2 regions of the Pseudomonas sp. GW821-FHT01D09 genome follow, and region 1 is predicted to be linked to the other one. Evidence: predicted binding sites of a transcription regulator. Region 1 holds the regulator's gene; the other holds the start of a gene.
What was found. Region 1 encodes LexA, which represses DNA repair genes until DNA is damaged. Its sites were predicted from a motif close to CTGTNTNNNNANACAG; they were not measured.
Positions count from the first base shown of each region.

Region 2: recN (DNA repair protein RecN) is a predicted target of LexA. The motif match lies at 2,461-2,476, and genes of this name have one in related genera.

Region 1 covers NZ_JBWKWY010000015.1:29,616-37,487, reverse strand. Annotated here, with positions in the region: gene AC07W7_RS15130 (TetR/AcrR family transcriptional regulator) at 110-817, opposite strand; gene lexA (transcriptional repressor LexA) at 1,081-1,689, shown strand; gene sulA (SOS-induced cell division inhibitor SulA) at 1,700-2,179, shown strand; gene AC07W7_RS15115 (hypothetical protein) at 2,328-2,561, opposite strand; gene AC07W7_RS15110 (DUF6586 family protein) at 2,760-3,281, opposite strand; gene topA (type I DNA topoisomerase) at 3,411-6,032, opposite strand; gene AC07W7_RS15100 (DUF1653 domain-containing protein) at 6,147-6,383, opposite strand; gene fadA (acetyl-CoA C-acyltransferase FadA) at 6,479-7,654, opposite strand; gene fadB (fatty acid oxidation complex subunit alpha FadB) at 7,684-7,872, opposite strand, start outside.
Region 2 covers NZ_JBWKWY010000014.1:65,030-72,901, forward strand. Annotated here, with positions in the region: gene AC07W7_RS14690 (outer membrane protein assembly factor BamE) at 1-164, opposite strand, end outside; gene fur (ferric iron uptake transcriptional regulator) at 263-667, shown strand; gene recN (DNA repair protein RecN) at 763-2,436, opposite strand; gene grpE (nucleotide exchange factor GrpE) at 2,669-3,238, shown strand; gene dnaK (molecular chaperone DnaK) at 3,342-5,258, shown strand; gene dnaJ (molecular chaperone DnaJ) at 5,575-6,699, shown strand; gene dapB (4-hydroxy-tetrahydrodipicolinate reductase) at 6,710-7,516, shown strand; gene carA (glutamine-hydrolyzing carbamoyl-phosphate synthase small subunit) at 7,776-7,872, shown strand, end outside.

The sequences.
Region 1 (7,872 bases):
CACCTCGCCTGGTCGAGCCGGGCAAGGCGGTGGGGTGCGGGTAACGAGTTGAAATCGGCATGGGCGGCTAGCTTAGCGGATGCAAGCAGTTGCGCCCAGACGCCAGCGGTTAAACCTTGGCGGCCACGGGGACGGACTTGCTGCGCGGGCGCAGTTGGGCGGCCGCCATGGCCGCGTCGGTAACCCCGCTTTCCGCGCGCATGCCGGCCGCCAGGAACGGCACCATCAGGCGCATCACCTGCTCAATGGAGGTGTTGACGCCGAAATCGGTTTCGGCAATGGCGCGCAAGGCCTTGATCCCGGACATGCTGAACGCCGCGGCACCGAGCATGAAGTGCACGCGCCAGAACAATTCGATGGGGGGAATACGCGGGGCGGCTTCGTTGACCAGCAACATGTAGCGACGGAATACCTTGCCGTACATGTCTTCGAGGTAACGGCGCAAGTGGCCCTGGCTCTGGCTGAAGGCCAGGCCCAAGAGGCGCATGAAAATCGACAGGTCGTTGCCGCTGCGCGGCTGTACCACCAGGGCTTGCTCAACGAGGATTTCCAGCAGGTCTTCCAGGCTCGGCTTGTTGTCGGGCTTGGCCTGGCGTCGCTCCAGCTCACGGTCGAGGCTAACGCAGAACGGCCCCAGAAAGCGTGAGAACACCGCCTGGATCAGGGCTTTTTTCGAGCCGAAATGATAGTTCACTGCCGCCAGGTTGACCCCGGCCTTGCTGGTGATCAGCCGCAATGAAGTTTCAGCAAATCCTTTTTCCGCGAACAACTGCTCGGCAGCATCGAGAATGCGTTCAACGGTTTCCGACTGGGCCATGGCTACTCCGCCTGACAAACACTTGTTTGAAACATACGTTTCACCTTGTGCAATGTCAAGCCTGCAGGTCCGTTTTCCGGCCGGGCAGTCACCCGATTCGCACCTATTTAATCACATCTTCAACAACCTGTAGGCAGCGCTGTCTCCAGGCTTTGCAAGGGCCGACAGATGACCGTCCGGCGGAGTCGGCAAAAACGATGATTGCCAAGCGCAGTTCACTGTATATAATCCCAGTCACTGTATAAAAAGACAGAGCGATCAACATGCTAAAACTGACGCCACGCCAAGCTGAGATTCTCGCTTTTATCAAGCGCTGCCTCGACGACAACGGCTATCCGCCGACCCGGGCAGAAATCGCCCTGGAGCTGGGGTTCAAATCCCCCAATGCTGCCGAAGAACACCTGAAGGCCCTTGCTCGCAAGGGCGCGATCGAAATGACCCCGGGTGCATCCCGTGGCATTCGTATTCCCGGCTTTGAAGCCAAGGCCGACGAATCGACGCTGCCGATCATTGGCCGGGTCGCTGCCGGTGCGCCGATTCTGGCACAACAGCACGTCGAGGAATCCTGCAATATCAACCCGACCTTCTTCCACCCTCGCGCCGACTACCTGTTGCGGGTCCATGGCATGAGCATGAAGGACGTGGGCATCTTCGACGGTGACCTGCTGGCCGTGCACACCACCCGCGAAGCGCGCAACGGCCAGATCGTCGTGGCCCGCATTGGCGACGAAGTGACGGTCAAGCGCTTCAAGCGCGAAGGCAGCAAAGTCTGGCTGCTGGCAGAAAACCCCGAGTTTTCGCCGATTGAAGTCAACCTGAAGGATCAGGACCTGGTGATCGAAGGCTTGAGTGTCGGCGTTATTCGCCGCTAACGGAGGCATCATGCAGTTCCCACACGCGCAACAACACACACAACTGCCGCTGTTTGAGGCCTTTTTGGCCCAGCCACTTGCCCCCCTCCTCAGCGAGGCGGTGGAGTCCCCATGGACCGCCCCCGCTGAACCTGAGGTATTCAGTGAATTGTCGTTGCGCGGCGCTGCCGGGAACTGCCTGAGCCTGCTGGCGCCGATCCTGCGCGAATTGAGCGAGGAGCAGGACGCCCGCTGGCTGACCCTAATCGCCCCACCCGCCAGCCTGACCCAGGCCTGGTTGCGCGATGCGGGCCTGAACCGCGAGCGTATCCTGCTGTTGCAACCACGCGGCACCCAGAGCGCTCAGCAACTGACCTGCGAGGCATTGCGCCTGGGGCGTAGCCACACCGTCGTCAGTTGGCTGAACCCGCTGGGTGCTTCGGCCAAGCAGCAGTTGATCAGCGCAGCGCGCACGGGCGATGCACAAAGCTTGAATATTCGATTGGGATAAGTCCGAGACTGGCGCGCAACGCGTTATCGGGAGCACTGCAGGTCGTCCGATTGCAGCCTGACGTCAGGTCAGTGCCTGCGATGGACACAAGGCTTCTACAGAACCAAGAAGCCGATTGAGTATTTGAATCTTAAAACGACAAACGGGCTCAGTGAAGAACCCGTGGACCGTCGTCTTTCTCTGGTTCGCCTTCAGCCAGACGCCCCGCCATCTGCACACCTACGCTCAACATGGCTTTTGCCACTTCCACGTGCTGGCCTTGCAGGAACGCTTTGGCGTCTTCGGAAAAGTCCAAAGTCACCAGAGAACCCTCGTCCTCAGCCCTGCGCAGCTCGATTCGGCCGTCGGGCAATTCAACAATTTCCAGAAAGGACGTTGGCATAAAAATCTGTTCTCCACGAAAGGCCGGCATTATATCAGTCATCAACGCGGCCTCGCTCAGGATCTGAACAGCTTTCTTTACGGCTTGATGAATGGTCTGTAGGCGTTGGCTTGCCAGCGATAGCGCTCTGGCAGTCAACTTGGCATTGCTTGATCAATTGTTATCGTCGGCAAGCCGGCACCTACATTGTCCTGCCGATCAGCACTCGTTCAAGCCATCCCGAAAGCGGATCGCCAGCTTCTTCAGCTCCTGGCGCCAGCTCTCCAACTCAGCCCGGCTCAGCGGCTCCGGCCCTTCTTCTTCCAGGCTAACCGCAACGATCAACGGCTGGGTCACATCGCCCTTGGGCTTGTGCGGCACACGCGGCGGCTGGAACAGCGCCGAATGGGCAGCCAACAAACGGGCCAGCCAACTGTCAGGGCTGCGGGCCATTTCCACCAGTTCGGCCAACTCGGGGATGGCCATAGACTCGAGCACCTCACGGGTCAGGATATCCTCGGCCCGAGGCGCATTCGCCTGGGGCAGGCGATAAAATCCGGCAATTTCATGGCACAACCCCAGCAAAGCCCCATATAGATGGAACAAGGCCGACTCTCGCCCCGCCTGGACCAGCGCAATAGCATTCATCTCCTTCCCTTCCTCGGCACGACCAAGGGCTTCCAGGGACAAACCCGCGAAGTAAATTTTCTGGTTGGTACGGGTATAGAGTTCGTTGGCCATGACGGCAGTCTCCACAACGACATAAACGTGATGCTGGCTGAACAGTGTCACGGATGAGACAAGCCCACTGCAAGCGCAAAACAAAAGGCCGCCTGTGAAGGCGGCCTTTATTTCAATGCAGGAGCGGGATCAAGCACCCTGGCGCTTGTCCTCCACCTTCCACTTGCCACCGTCGTAGAACGCCTTCCAGCCCGTAGGCTTGCCGTCCACCTCGGTCTGCACGTATTGCTCCTTGGTCTTGCGGCTGTAGCGGATCACGGCCGGACGACCGTCGGGATCCTTCTTCGGCGCTTCGCACAGGAAGTGGTACTTGGGATCGATCTCATCCTTGTGCGGCACGATTTCCAGCACCAGGGGCGCACGGGTCTCGCGGTTTTTCGGGAACTGGCTGGCGGCCAGGAACAGGCCCGAAGCGCCGTCACGCAGGATGTAGGTGTCGTTGACCTTCTCGCACTTGAGCTCGGGCATCTTCACCGGGTCCATCTTCGGCGGCGCCGCGTCACCACTTTTCAGCAGTTTGCGGGTGTTCTTGCAGGTTGGGTTGGTGCAACCGAAGAACTTGCCGAAACGGCCGGTCTTGAGTTGCATCTCGCTGCCGCACTTGTCGCACTCCAGGCTCGGACCTTCGTAGCCCTTGATGCGGTAGGTGCCCTCTTCGATCTCGTAGCCGTTGCAATCCGGGTTATTACCGCAGATGTGCAGCTTGTGCTTCTCGTCCAGCAGGTAGGCATCCATCGCCGTGCTGCAGATCGGGCAACGGTGCTTGCCACGCAGCACCAGCGACTCGGATTCACCCTCGTCGTCGGCAGCAATTTCATCACCCGGTACCAGGTTGACCGTGGCCTTGCAGCGCTCTTTGGGCGGCAGGCTGTAGCCCGAGCAACCCAGGAACACCCCGGTAGACGCGGTGCGGATCTGCATCGGCCGCCCGCAGGTGGTGCACGGAATATCCGTCATCACCGGCTGGTTGGCGCGCATGCCGTTTTCCGGGCTCTCGGCGACTTCGAGTTTTTTCTTGAAGTCACCATAGAATTCGTCGAGTACGTTTTTCCAGTCGCGCTCGCCCTGGGCCACGTCATCGAGGTTCTCTTCCATGCCGGCGGTAAAGCCGTAGTCCATCAGGTTGGAGAAGCTCTCGGACAAACGTTCGGTAACGATATCGCCCATCTTTTCCGAATAGAAACGACGGTTATGCAGGGCCACGTAGCCACGGTCCTGAATGGTGGAGATGATCGCCGCGTAGGTCGAAGGACGACCGATCCCGCGCTTTTCCATCTCCTTGACCAGGCTGGCTTCCGAATAACGGGCCGGCGGTTTGGTGAAGTGCTGGCTCGGATCAAGCTTGATCAGCTTCATCACATCGCCCTGGGCCATATCCGGCAGCACGTCGTCATCGCCCGGCTTGGCGATTTGCGGCATTACGCGGGTGTAGCCGTCGAACTTGAGGATACGGCCCTTGGCACGCAGCTCGAAGTCCCCAGCTCCCACCGTGACGGTGGTGGACAGGTATTGCGCCGGCAGCATCTGGCAAGCCAGGAACTGGCGCCAGATCAGCTCGTAGAGGCGCTCAGCGTCACGTTCCATGCCCGTGAGCTTGCTTGGCTCGGTATTGGCATCGGAGGGGCGGATCGCTTCGTGAGCCTCTTGTGCGCCTTCCTTGCTGCTGTAGACGTTTGGCTTCTCCGGCAGGTACTTCTTGCCGAACTCGCTTTCAATATAGGTACGCGCCATCGCCACCGCGTCCACCGACAGGTTGGTGGAGTCGGTACGCATATACGTGATGTAGCCCGCTTCGTACAGACGCTGGGCCATCATCATCGTCTTCTTCACGCCAAAGCCCAGGCGGTTGCTCGCGGCCTGTTGCAGGGTGGACGTGATGAACGGCGCCGACGGCTTGCTGCTGGTGGGCTTGTCTTCGCGCTTGACGATGCTGTAGCTGGAAGCCTTGAGCTTGTCCAGCGCAGCCATGGCCTGGGCTTCGTTGAGCGGCTTGAAGGCCTCGCCTTTCTCGCGGGCCACGTCAAAGCGCACGGTAGCGCCCTTGGCGGTACCGAGGTCGGCATGCACTTCCCAGTATTCTTCCGGGATGAACGCCCGGATTTCCCGTTCGCGCTCCACCACCAGCTTGACCGCTACCGACTGTACACGGCCGGCGGACAGGCCACGGGCAATCTTCGCCCACAGCAGTGGCGAGACCATGTAGCCGACGACGCGGTCGAGAAAGCGCCGCGCTTGCTGGGCATTGACGCGGTCAATGTCCAGTTCGCCCGGCTTGGAGAAGGCTTCCTGGATCGCCTTCTTGGTGATCTCGTTGAACACCACGCGTTTATAGCGGCTGTCGTCCCCACCGATGGCTTCGCGCAGGTGCCAGGCAATGGCTTCCCCTTCGCGGTCCAAGTCCGTCGCCAGATAAATGGTGTCGGCATCCTTGGCGAGCCGGCGCAGCTCCTCGATCACCTTTTCCTTGCCCGGAAGGATTTCGTACTTGGCCTTCCAGCCATGATCCGGGTCCACACCCATGCGCGAGACCAGCTGCTTGCGCGCCTTCTCTTTAGGCGAGAGCACCGGACCTTCGCCCGCAGCCGCCTTGCCGCGCTTGGCAGCAGGCTCCTTGCTGGCGCTAGCCGAACCGCTGGTGGGCAGGTCTCGGATATGGCCGATACTCGACTTCACCACGTACTCGTTGCCCAAGTACTTGTTGATGGTCTTGGCCTTAGCCGGGGATTCCACAATGACCAGCGATTTGCCCATGGATCGGAAAATTCCTGAATTCGAGAAGAGAAAGGCGGTTGGCGCCTGACGCGGCAACGCTATATATAGTGGCAACACAGTGAGGTCAAGCGCGGCATTGCGCGCAACCTGCCGTTATTGCCCTGAAAAAAGACTGGGTTCGACCTGCACCAAAGCAAAGCGCGGGACCTGCTTGCCGTCAACTTCAACGGTCTCCAGGAACATGCTCAAGGGGCGTACCCAAAAGCCGTAATCGCCATACAACGCTTGGTAGAACACCACTTCTTCTTCGGTCTCGGAGTGCCGCGCCACATTAAAAACGCGGTACTCGGGACCTTTATAATGCCGGTAGAGCCCTGGTTCGACTTGCATGCTCTGGCCCTCTTACAAAATTTGTTAAAAAAAAATTAAAAATTCCAAAAAACAAAAACCGGGGCACTGGGCCCCGGCTTCCGTCAACCCAACGCTTAGACGCGTTCGAAGACGGTGGAAATGCCTTGGCCGAGACCAATGCACATGGTTGCAACCCCAAGGTTGCCGCCATTTTGCTTCATCACGTTAAGCAAAGTGCCGGAAATACGTGCACCGGAGCAACCGAATGGGTGGCCCAAGGCGATCGCACCGCCGTGCAGGTTAACCTTCTCGTTCATCTTGTCGAGCACTTTCAAATCTTTCAGCACGGGCAGGGCCTGTGCGGCGAAAGCTTCGTTGAGCTCGAAGAAGTCGATATCCGAGATGCTCAGACCTGCGCGCTTCAAGGCTTTTTGTGTGGCCGGTACTGGACCATAGCCCATGATCGCCGGGTCCACACCCGCCACGGCCATGGAACGGATCACTGCCAGAGGCTGGATCCCCAGGTCCTGGGCACGCTGGGCCGACATCACGATCATGCACGAAGCACCATCGGTGATCTGCGACGACGTACCGGCTGTCACGGTGCCGCCCTTTGGATTGAACGCCGGCTTCAAGGCCGCCAGGCTTTCCAGGGTGGTGTCTGGACGAATGGTTTCGTCGTAGTCGAACAGTTTCAGGAAACCATTCTCGTCGTAGCCGTTCATCGGGATGATTTCATCCTTGAACTTGCCTTCCACGGTGGCCTTGTGGGCCAGTTGGTGGGAACGCACGCCGAATGCATCCTGGGCTTCACGGGTGATGCCGTGCATCTTGCCGAGCATTTCCGCAGTCAGGCCCATCATGCCCGAGGCTTTTGCCGCGTACAGCGACATGTGCGGGTTGGGGTCGACGCCGTGCATCATGCTGACGTGGCCCATGTGCTCCACGCCGCCGACCACAAACACATCACCGTTGCCGGTCATGATCGCCTGGGCGGCTGTGTGCAGCGCGCTCATCGACGAGCCACACAGGCGGCTGACGGTCTGGCCAGCCGCAGTGTGCGGGATCTGCGTCATCAAGGAGGCCATGCGCGCGATGTTCCAGCCCTGCTCCAGGGTCTGGTTGACGCAGCCCCAGATCACGTCCTCGACTTCGTTCGGGTCGACCTTGACGTTGCGTTCCAGCAGCTTGCTGATCAGGTGCGCCGACATGTCTTCGGCACGGGTGTTGCGGTGCATGCCGCCCTTGGAGCGGCCCATCGGAGTACGACCGAAGTCGACAATCACGACGTCTCTTGGATTCAAGCTCATAAATATTCTCGCTCTAGTCGTTTGGGCGCTTAACCGAAGAAGCTCTGGCCGTTCTTGGCCATCTCGCGCAGCTTCGCGGTCGGGTGGTACAGCGGGCCCAGATCAGCGTACTGATCAGCCAGGGCAACGAACTCGGCCACACCGATCGAGTCGATGTAACGCAGCGCACCGCCACGGAATGGAGGGAAACCAATGCCGTACACCAGGCCCATATCGGC
Region 2 (7,872 bases), on a different contig from region 1:
ACTTGCCGTCGGGTCATTCCCGGGCGTAACTGGTCTATCATGTCCTGCGTGACGACATTGCCCTGCTGGATGTCGATTTTGTAAACCCCGGGGAATGAACAACCGGCGAGTGCGAGCAGTCCCACAAGGGTGAAACTGGTTAGCAAGAGCTTGGTGTTTTGCATCGGTGGGCGACTTCCACTATCTTGGCTGGGACAACGTAAACGCCGATCATACCCGTATTAAGAGAAGCTGCGAAGCAGCATCCGCGAGAAAGCTAACCATGGTTGAAAATAGCGAACTACGCAAAGCCGGTCTTAAAGTGACTCTGCCACGAGTCAAGATTCTACAAATGCTCGATTCCGCCGAGCAGCGCCACATGAGTGCCGAGGATGTCTACAAGGCGCTGATGGAGTCTAACGAGGACGTCGGCCTGGCCACGGTTTACCGTGTACTGACCCAGTTTGAAGCCGCAGGGCTGGTGGTTCGTCATAATTTCGACGGCGGTCATGCGGTTTTCGAGCTGGCTGACGGTGGTCATCACGACCACATGGTTGATCTGGATACCAATGAGGTTATCGAGTTCACCAGTCCTGCAATCGAGAAGCTCCAGCATGAGATCGCTGAGGAGCATGGATTCGATTTGGTGGACCACAACCTGGTTCTGTACATACGTAAGAAAAAGTAAGAAAGCTACGCAGATTCGTTCTGCGAAACGATCGAAGGCGACCCTAGGGTCGCCTTCGTGCTTTCTGCCGATGGAAAAAACGGGGTGGAAAGGGCTCAGGCCTTCACCGTCACCACCATTTTTTTCGCGTGGGCCAGGGACTCTTTGGTCAGGTCGATGCCGCCGAGCATGCGTGCGACTTCTTCCACCCGCTCGGTCTTGTTCAGCTTGGACACGGCTGTATGCGTCGCGTCGCTGCCCCGTACCTTATGTACAAACAGATGTTGATGCCCCTGTGCTGCCACCTGTGGCAAGTGGGTAACGGTCAGTACTTGCCCGCGCTCACCCAGGCGGCGCAACAATTGGCCGACAATTTCTGCGGTCGGCCCGCCGATCCCCACATCCACTTCGTCGAATACCAGGGTCGGTACGCGGGAGGTCTGGGCGGTAATGACCTGGATCGCCAGGCTGATCCGTGACAGTTCGCCACCAGACGCCACTTTGGCCAGTGCCTTGAGAGGTTGGCCGGGGTTGGCGCTCACTAGCAGTTCGACCTGCTCCAGGCCGTTGGGCTGCAGTTCATTGCCGCTATTGGCGTGCAACTCGATGGTGAAGCGCCCGCCCGGCATGCCCAAGCGTTGGATTTCCTGCTCCACGGCGCAAGCCAGCCCGGTTGCAGCTTGGTGCCGCAGGTCGCTCAGTTCCCGGGCCTTTTCCTGGTAATGCCGGGCAAAAGAGGCGAGTTCGTCGCCCAGGCGTTCGATGGATTCATCATTGGCATTCAGGGTTTCGATCTCGTCCAGCAGCTTTTGCTGCATGGCCGCCACTTCGGTTGGCTGGATCCGATGTTTGCGCGCCAGGGTATAAATAGTGTCGAGACGTTCTTCGATCTCTTGCAGGCGTGCCGGGTCGGCATCGAAGTGGTCAAGGAAGCGGTTCAGTTCGCCCACGGCCTCTTCTACCTGGATTTGCGCACTGGTCAGCAGGGTGGTGGCTTCACTCAGTGACCCCGAGCCGCTGTTCACGCTCGACAGGCGGTTAAGGCTGGCCGTCAGCGCATTCAGCACATTGCCGGAGTCACTTTCGCTGCATTGCTCGACCACCTGGCGACAGATGCCCAGCAGGGTTTCGGCATTGGTCAGGTTCTTGTGCTCCTGCTCCAGCTGTTCCAGCTCGGTTTCGCCCAGGCCCAGGCTTTCCAGTTCTTCCAACTGATAGCTGAGGAGTTGGTGGCGAGCGCGCTGTTCGTCGCCGGAATTGGACAGGCGCTCCAGCTCCTGGCGGGTCTGGCGCCAGCGCTGTGCAGCCAATTGCACCTGGCGCGCCAGGTCGGTGGCACCGGCGTATTCATCCAGGAGGCGGCGGTGGGTGTCGGTTTTCAGCAGGGATTGATGTTCGTGCTGGCTGTGGATGTCGATCAGCAGCTCGCCAAGGGCTTTCAGGTCGCCGAGGGGGCAGGGCGTGCCATTGATATAGCCCCGGGAGCGACCTTCGGCAGTGATTACGCGGCGCAGGATGCACGGGCCGTCGTTATCCAGGTCGCGCTCGGCAAGCCAGGCGCTGGCTTCCGGGATATCTGCCAGGTCAAAGGTCGCCAGGATATCGGCCTTGTCTGCACCGGGGCGAACCACGCCGCTGTCGGCGCGATCACCCAGGGTCAGGCCCAGGGCGTCGAGCATGATCGACTTGCCGGCGCCGGTTTCGCCTGTGATTACGCTCATCCCGCGATCCAGTTCAAGATCCAGGTGCTCGACAATGGCGTAGTTATGTACGGACAGGTGAACCAGCATGACGGCTGCTCCCGGGTTTTAGGTCTGGTTATTTATACAGTGTTTTGTTTGGTGCTGACAATCCTGCGACTTAGCTCAATTTGCTTGGATGACGGCTTTTTTTAGTGCGATGGGGAATGTGCGGGAAAGTGTGAGTCGAGGTATGTCGGCCCTTGAACCTGGAAATTGTGGCCCCATATACCGGAACAGAAGCGCGAGTTGAGTTCGTGCAGGATTTTGAAAGGAGAAAATTATGGCTGACGAACAGACGCTGGATACGCAAAACCCAGACGCCAACCAGGCCTCGCAGGCAGCGGGTGAAGACCTGGCGGCTCGTGTGCAGGTGCTCGAAGAGCAACTGGCAGGCGCTCAGGATCAGGCTTTGCGTGTTGCTGCCGATCTGCAGAACGTCCGCCGCCGCGCCGAGCAGGATGTAGAAAAGGCCCACAAGTTTGCGCTGGAGAAGTTTGCCGGTGATCTGTTGCCGATCATCGACAGCCTGGAACGCGGCCTGGAGCTGTCCAGCCCGGACGACGAAAACATCCGTGCCATGCGCGAAGGGATCGAGCTGACCCTGAAAATGTTCCAGGACACCCTCAAGCGTTATCAGTTGGAAGCCATCGATCCACAAGGCGGCGAGCCGTTCAACGCGGAGCATCACCAGGCCATGGCCATGCAGGAAAATGCTGACCTTGAGCCCAATAGCGTGTTGAAAGTGTTCCAGAAGGGCTACCAGCTCAACGGTCGCCTGTTGCGCCCGGCGATGGTGGTGGTGAGCAAGGCTCCCGCACCGGTTTCGCCGTCGATTGACGAGCAGGCTTGAAATCGTTCGTAACGACCCCATTTATAAGTCAAGCGTTTAAGTGCTACCGCAGTTAGCCACCACTGCTGCGGCAACCAAATCCAAAGTTTCGGGAGAGTGAATCATGGGCAAAATTATCGGTATCGACCTGGGGACTACCAACTCCTGCGTCTCCGTGCTGGAAAACGGCGTTTCCAAGGTGATTGAGAACGCCGAAGGCGCACGTACTACCCCTTCCATCGTGGCTTACGCCAACGATGGCGAAATCCTGGTAGGCCAGTCCGCCAAGCGTCAGGCTGTGACCAATCCGCACAACACCCTGTACGCGGTGAAGCGTTTGATCGGTCGTAAGTTTGACGAAGAAGTCGTACAGAAAGACATCAAGATGGTGCCGTACAAAATCGCCAAGGCCGACAACGGTGACGCCTGGGTTGAAGTGAACGGCCAGAAAATGTCGCCGCCGCAAATCTCGGCTGAAATCTTGAAAAAGATGAAGAAGACTGCCGAAGACTACCTCGGTGAAGCTGTGACTGAAGCGGTGATCACCGTTCCGGCCTACTTCAACGACAGCCAGCGCCAGGCGACCAAAGACGCCGGCCGCATTGCGGGCCTGGACGTAAAACGCATCATCAACGAACCTACCGCGGCCGCTCTGGCCTACGGCATGGACAAGGCCAAGGGCGACCACACCGTGATCGTTTATGACCTGGGCGGCGGTACTTTTGACGTTTCCGTGATCGAAATCGCTGAAGTCGATGGCGAGCACCAGTTTGAAGTGTTGGCGACCAACGGCGACACGTTCCTGGGCGGTGAAGACTTTGACATTCGTCTGATCGACTACCTCGTTGACGAATTCAAGAAAGAAAGCGGCATGAACCTCAAGGGTGACCCGCTGGCGATGCAGCGCCTGAAAGAAGCCGCTGAAAAAGCCAAGATCGAGCTGTCTTCGAGCAATTCGACCGACGTGAACCTGCCGTACATCACCGCAGATGCTACCGGTCCTAAGCACTTGAACGTGAAGATTTCGCGCGCCAAGCTGGAATCGCTGGTTGAAGACCTGGTTCAACGCACCATCGAACCTTGCCGCATTGCCCTGAAAGATTCGGGTATCGACGTTAGCGCGATCAACGACGTGATCCTGGTGGGCGGTCAGACCCGTATGCCGCTGGTGCAGCAGAAGGTCACCGAGTTCTTCGGTAAAGAAGCGCGTAAAGATGTGAACCCGGACGAAGCGGTTGCCATGGGTGCAGCCATCCAGGGTGCGGTATTGGCTGGCGACGTGAAAGACGTGCTGCTGCTGGACGTCAGCCCGCTGACCCTGGGTATCGAAACCATGGGCGGCGTGATGACCGCGCTGATCGAGAAAAACACCACGATTCCTACCAAGAAATCGCAAGTGTTCTCGACTGCCGATGACAACCAGGGCGCAGTGACCATTCACGTGCTGCAGGGTGAGCGTAAGCAGGCTGCGCAGAACAAGTCTTTGGGCAAGTTCGACCTGGCCGAGATTCCACCAGCACCACGTGGCGTGCCACAGATTGAAGTGACCTTCGACATCGACGCCAACGGCATTCTGCACGTAGGCGCCAAGGACAAGGCCACCGGCAAGACCCAGTCGATCGTGATCAAGGCCAACTCCGGCCTGTCCGAGGAAGAAATTCAGCAGATGATCAACGATGCTGAAAAGAACGCCGAGGAAGATCGCAAGTTTGAAGAACTGGCCGCTGCCCGCAACCAGGGTGATGCACTGGTTCACTCGACACGCAAAATGATCGCGGATGCTGGCGATAAAGTGACGGCTGAAGAGAAGGCCGCAATCGAAGCCGCCGTGGTTGCCCTGGAAGCCGCCGTTAAAGGCGATGACAAGGCCACCATCGAAGCCAAGGTTGAGGAACTGTCGAAAGTCTCCGCGCCAGTGGCTCAGAAAATGTACGCCGAGCAAGGCCAGCCAGCTGACGGTGCTGCGCAACAGGCAGAACCTGAAGCCAAGCACGACGACGTTGTCGATGCCGAGTTTGAAGACGTTACAGACAAGAAGTAAGTTGGTCGCCCGGTTGACCGCTATCAAGCGGTGACTGGTAGGATGTCGCCGCGCGGGAGCTTGCTCCCGCGTTGGCGTGTCTGGGGTACGGGAATTTTTACAGCATGCGACAAGGTTCGGATGCTGGCGGTGTGATCGGGAATGCTCCTGCTTTGCGATCGACAGTCACCGCGTTTTTAGCTGGGTCTCGGCTGAAAGCAGTAAAGACCAGGATCGTTGAATTTGACGTGAGTTGGGTCCGGGCCTGTATTGGGGCTCAACGAGTTTGGCAGGCTCAGGAGGGTTTTGCCGGACGTCCTTAAGAGTGCAAAGACTTATGGCAAAGCGTGACTATTACGAAGTGTTGGGTGTGGAGCGCGGCTCCAGCGAGGCGGACCTGAAGAAGGCCTACCGTCGCCTGGCGATGAAGCACCACCCGGACCGTAACCCGGATAACAAAGAATCCGAGGAAATGTTCAAAGAGGCCAATGAGGCCTACGAATGCTTGTGTGACCCGAACAAGCGTGCAGCCTACGACCAGTATGGCCATGCCGGTGTCGATCCGAGCATGGGGGGTGGCGGTGCCGGCTTTGGCGGGCAGAATTTCTCCGATATCTTCGGCGATGTATTCAGCGACTTCTTTGGTGGCGGTCGCGGCGGTCAGCGCGGCGGTGCCCAGCGTGGCAGCGACTTGCGCTACACCCTGGAGCTGAACCTGGAAGAAGCCGTGCGCGGCACCAGCGTCAATATCCGCGTGCCGACGCTGGTCAACTGCAAGCCTTGCGACGGTTCGGGTGCCAAGAAGGGCTCTTCGCCGATCACTTGCCCGACCTGTGGCGGTATCGGCCAGGTGCGCATGCAGCAGGGCTTCTTCTCGGTGCAGCAGACCTGCCCGCGTTGCCATGGCCAGGGCAAGATCATTTCCGATCCGTGCGATTCCTGCCATGGCGAGGGGCGTGTCGAAGAGTACAAGACCTTGTCGGTGAAAGTGCCGGCGGGTGTCGATACCGGCGACCGCATCCGGTTGTCGGGCGAGGGCGAGGCGGGTACGCAGGGTGGCCCGACGGGCGACCTGTACGTGGTGATCAATGTGCGCGAGCACTCGATCTTCCAGCGCGACGGCAAGCACCTGTTCTGCGAAGTGCCGATCAGCTTTGTCGATGCGGCCCTGGGCGGCGAGTTGGAGATTCCGACTCTCGATGGTCGGGTCAAGCTGAAGATCCCTGAGGGGACGCAGACCGGCAAGCAGTTCCGGATCCGTGGCAAAGGTGTTGCACCGGTGCGTGGCGGCGGTGCGGGCGACTTGATGTGCCGTGTGGCCGTCGAGACCCCGGTCAACCTGGATCGTCGCCAGCGTGAGTTGCTCGAAGAGTTGCGCAGTTCGCTGGACGGTGATGGCTCCCATTCACCCAAGACCGCTGGTTGGTTTGAAGGCGTGAAGCGCTTCTTCGGCGACCTGTAAGGACCTGGATATGCGACGTATAGCAGTGATGGGCGCCGCCGGGCGCATGGGCAAGAACCTGGTGGAGGCGGTGCAGCAGCGCTCGCCTCTGTCGGGCCTGACGGCGGCGATCGTACGCCCGGGCAGTACGCTGATCGGCGCCGATGTGGGTGAGTTGGCCTCGTTGGGGCGCATCGGTGTGGCGTTGTCCGGCAGCCTGGAGCAAGTGGTTGAAGAGTTCGATGTGTTGATCGACTTCACCCTGCCAGACGTGATGCTGAAAAACTTGGCGTTCTGCCGCAAAGCGGGCAAGGCCATGGTGATTGGCACCACCGGCCTGAGTGCCGAGCAGAAGCAATTGCTCGTCGCGGCGGGCCAGGATATTCCTATCGTGTTTGCCGCCAACTTCAGTGTGGGCGTCAACCTGTCGCTGAAGTTGCTCGACATGGCGGCGCGGGTGCTGGGTGATGAGGCGGATATCGAGATCATCGAGGCCCATCACCGGCACAAGGTCGATGCGCCATCGGGGACGGCCATGCGTATGGGGGAAGTGATTGCCGATGCCTTGGGGCGCGACCTGTCGAAAGTCGCGGTGTATGGCCGCGAAGGTCATACCGGCGCGCGCGAGCGTGAAACCATTGGCTTTGCTACCGTGCGCGGCGGTGACGTGGTGGGCGACCACACGGTGCTGTTTGCTGCCGAAGGTGAGCGCCTGGAGATTGCCCACAAGGCCTCCAGCCGCATGACCTTCGCCAAGGGCGCAGTGCGCGCCGCATTGTGGCTGGAGGGCCGCGAAGCGGGCCTCTATGACATGCAAGACGTGCTGGATCTGCGTTAATCAGTAGCAAAAACGGGCCCTGGGTATTACTCTAGGGCCCCGTTTTTACCCGCTAAGCGACGTCCTGTCGCATTCTCCTGCCTTTTAGGCTCTTTAGCGGTGGACCAAAATAGCCTTTTTCTGTAAGCTACAGCTTTAGTGTGTCCACTAAAAGCGCGCAGAATAATTCAGTGAAGAAGCGGGGTGACGTGTCCATACGTCACTCCGCTTTTTTACAACCTGCGATCGCCCTTTCAGGCTTTATTTACGGGAGGTCTTCTTGACTAAGCCAGCCATACTCGCCCTTGCTGATGGCAGCATTTTTCGCGGCGAAGCCATTGGAGCCGACGGTCAGACCGTTGGAGAGGTGGTGTTCA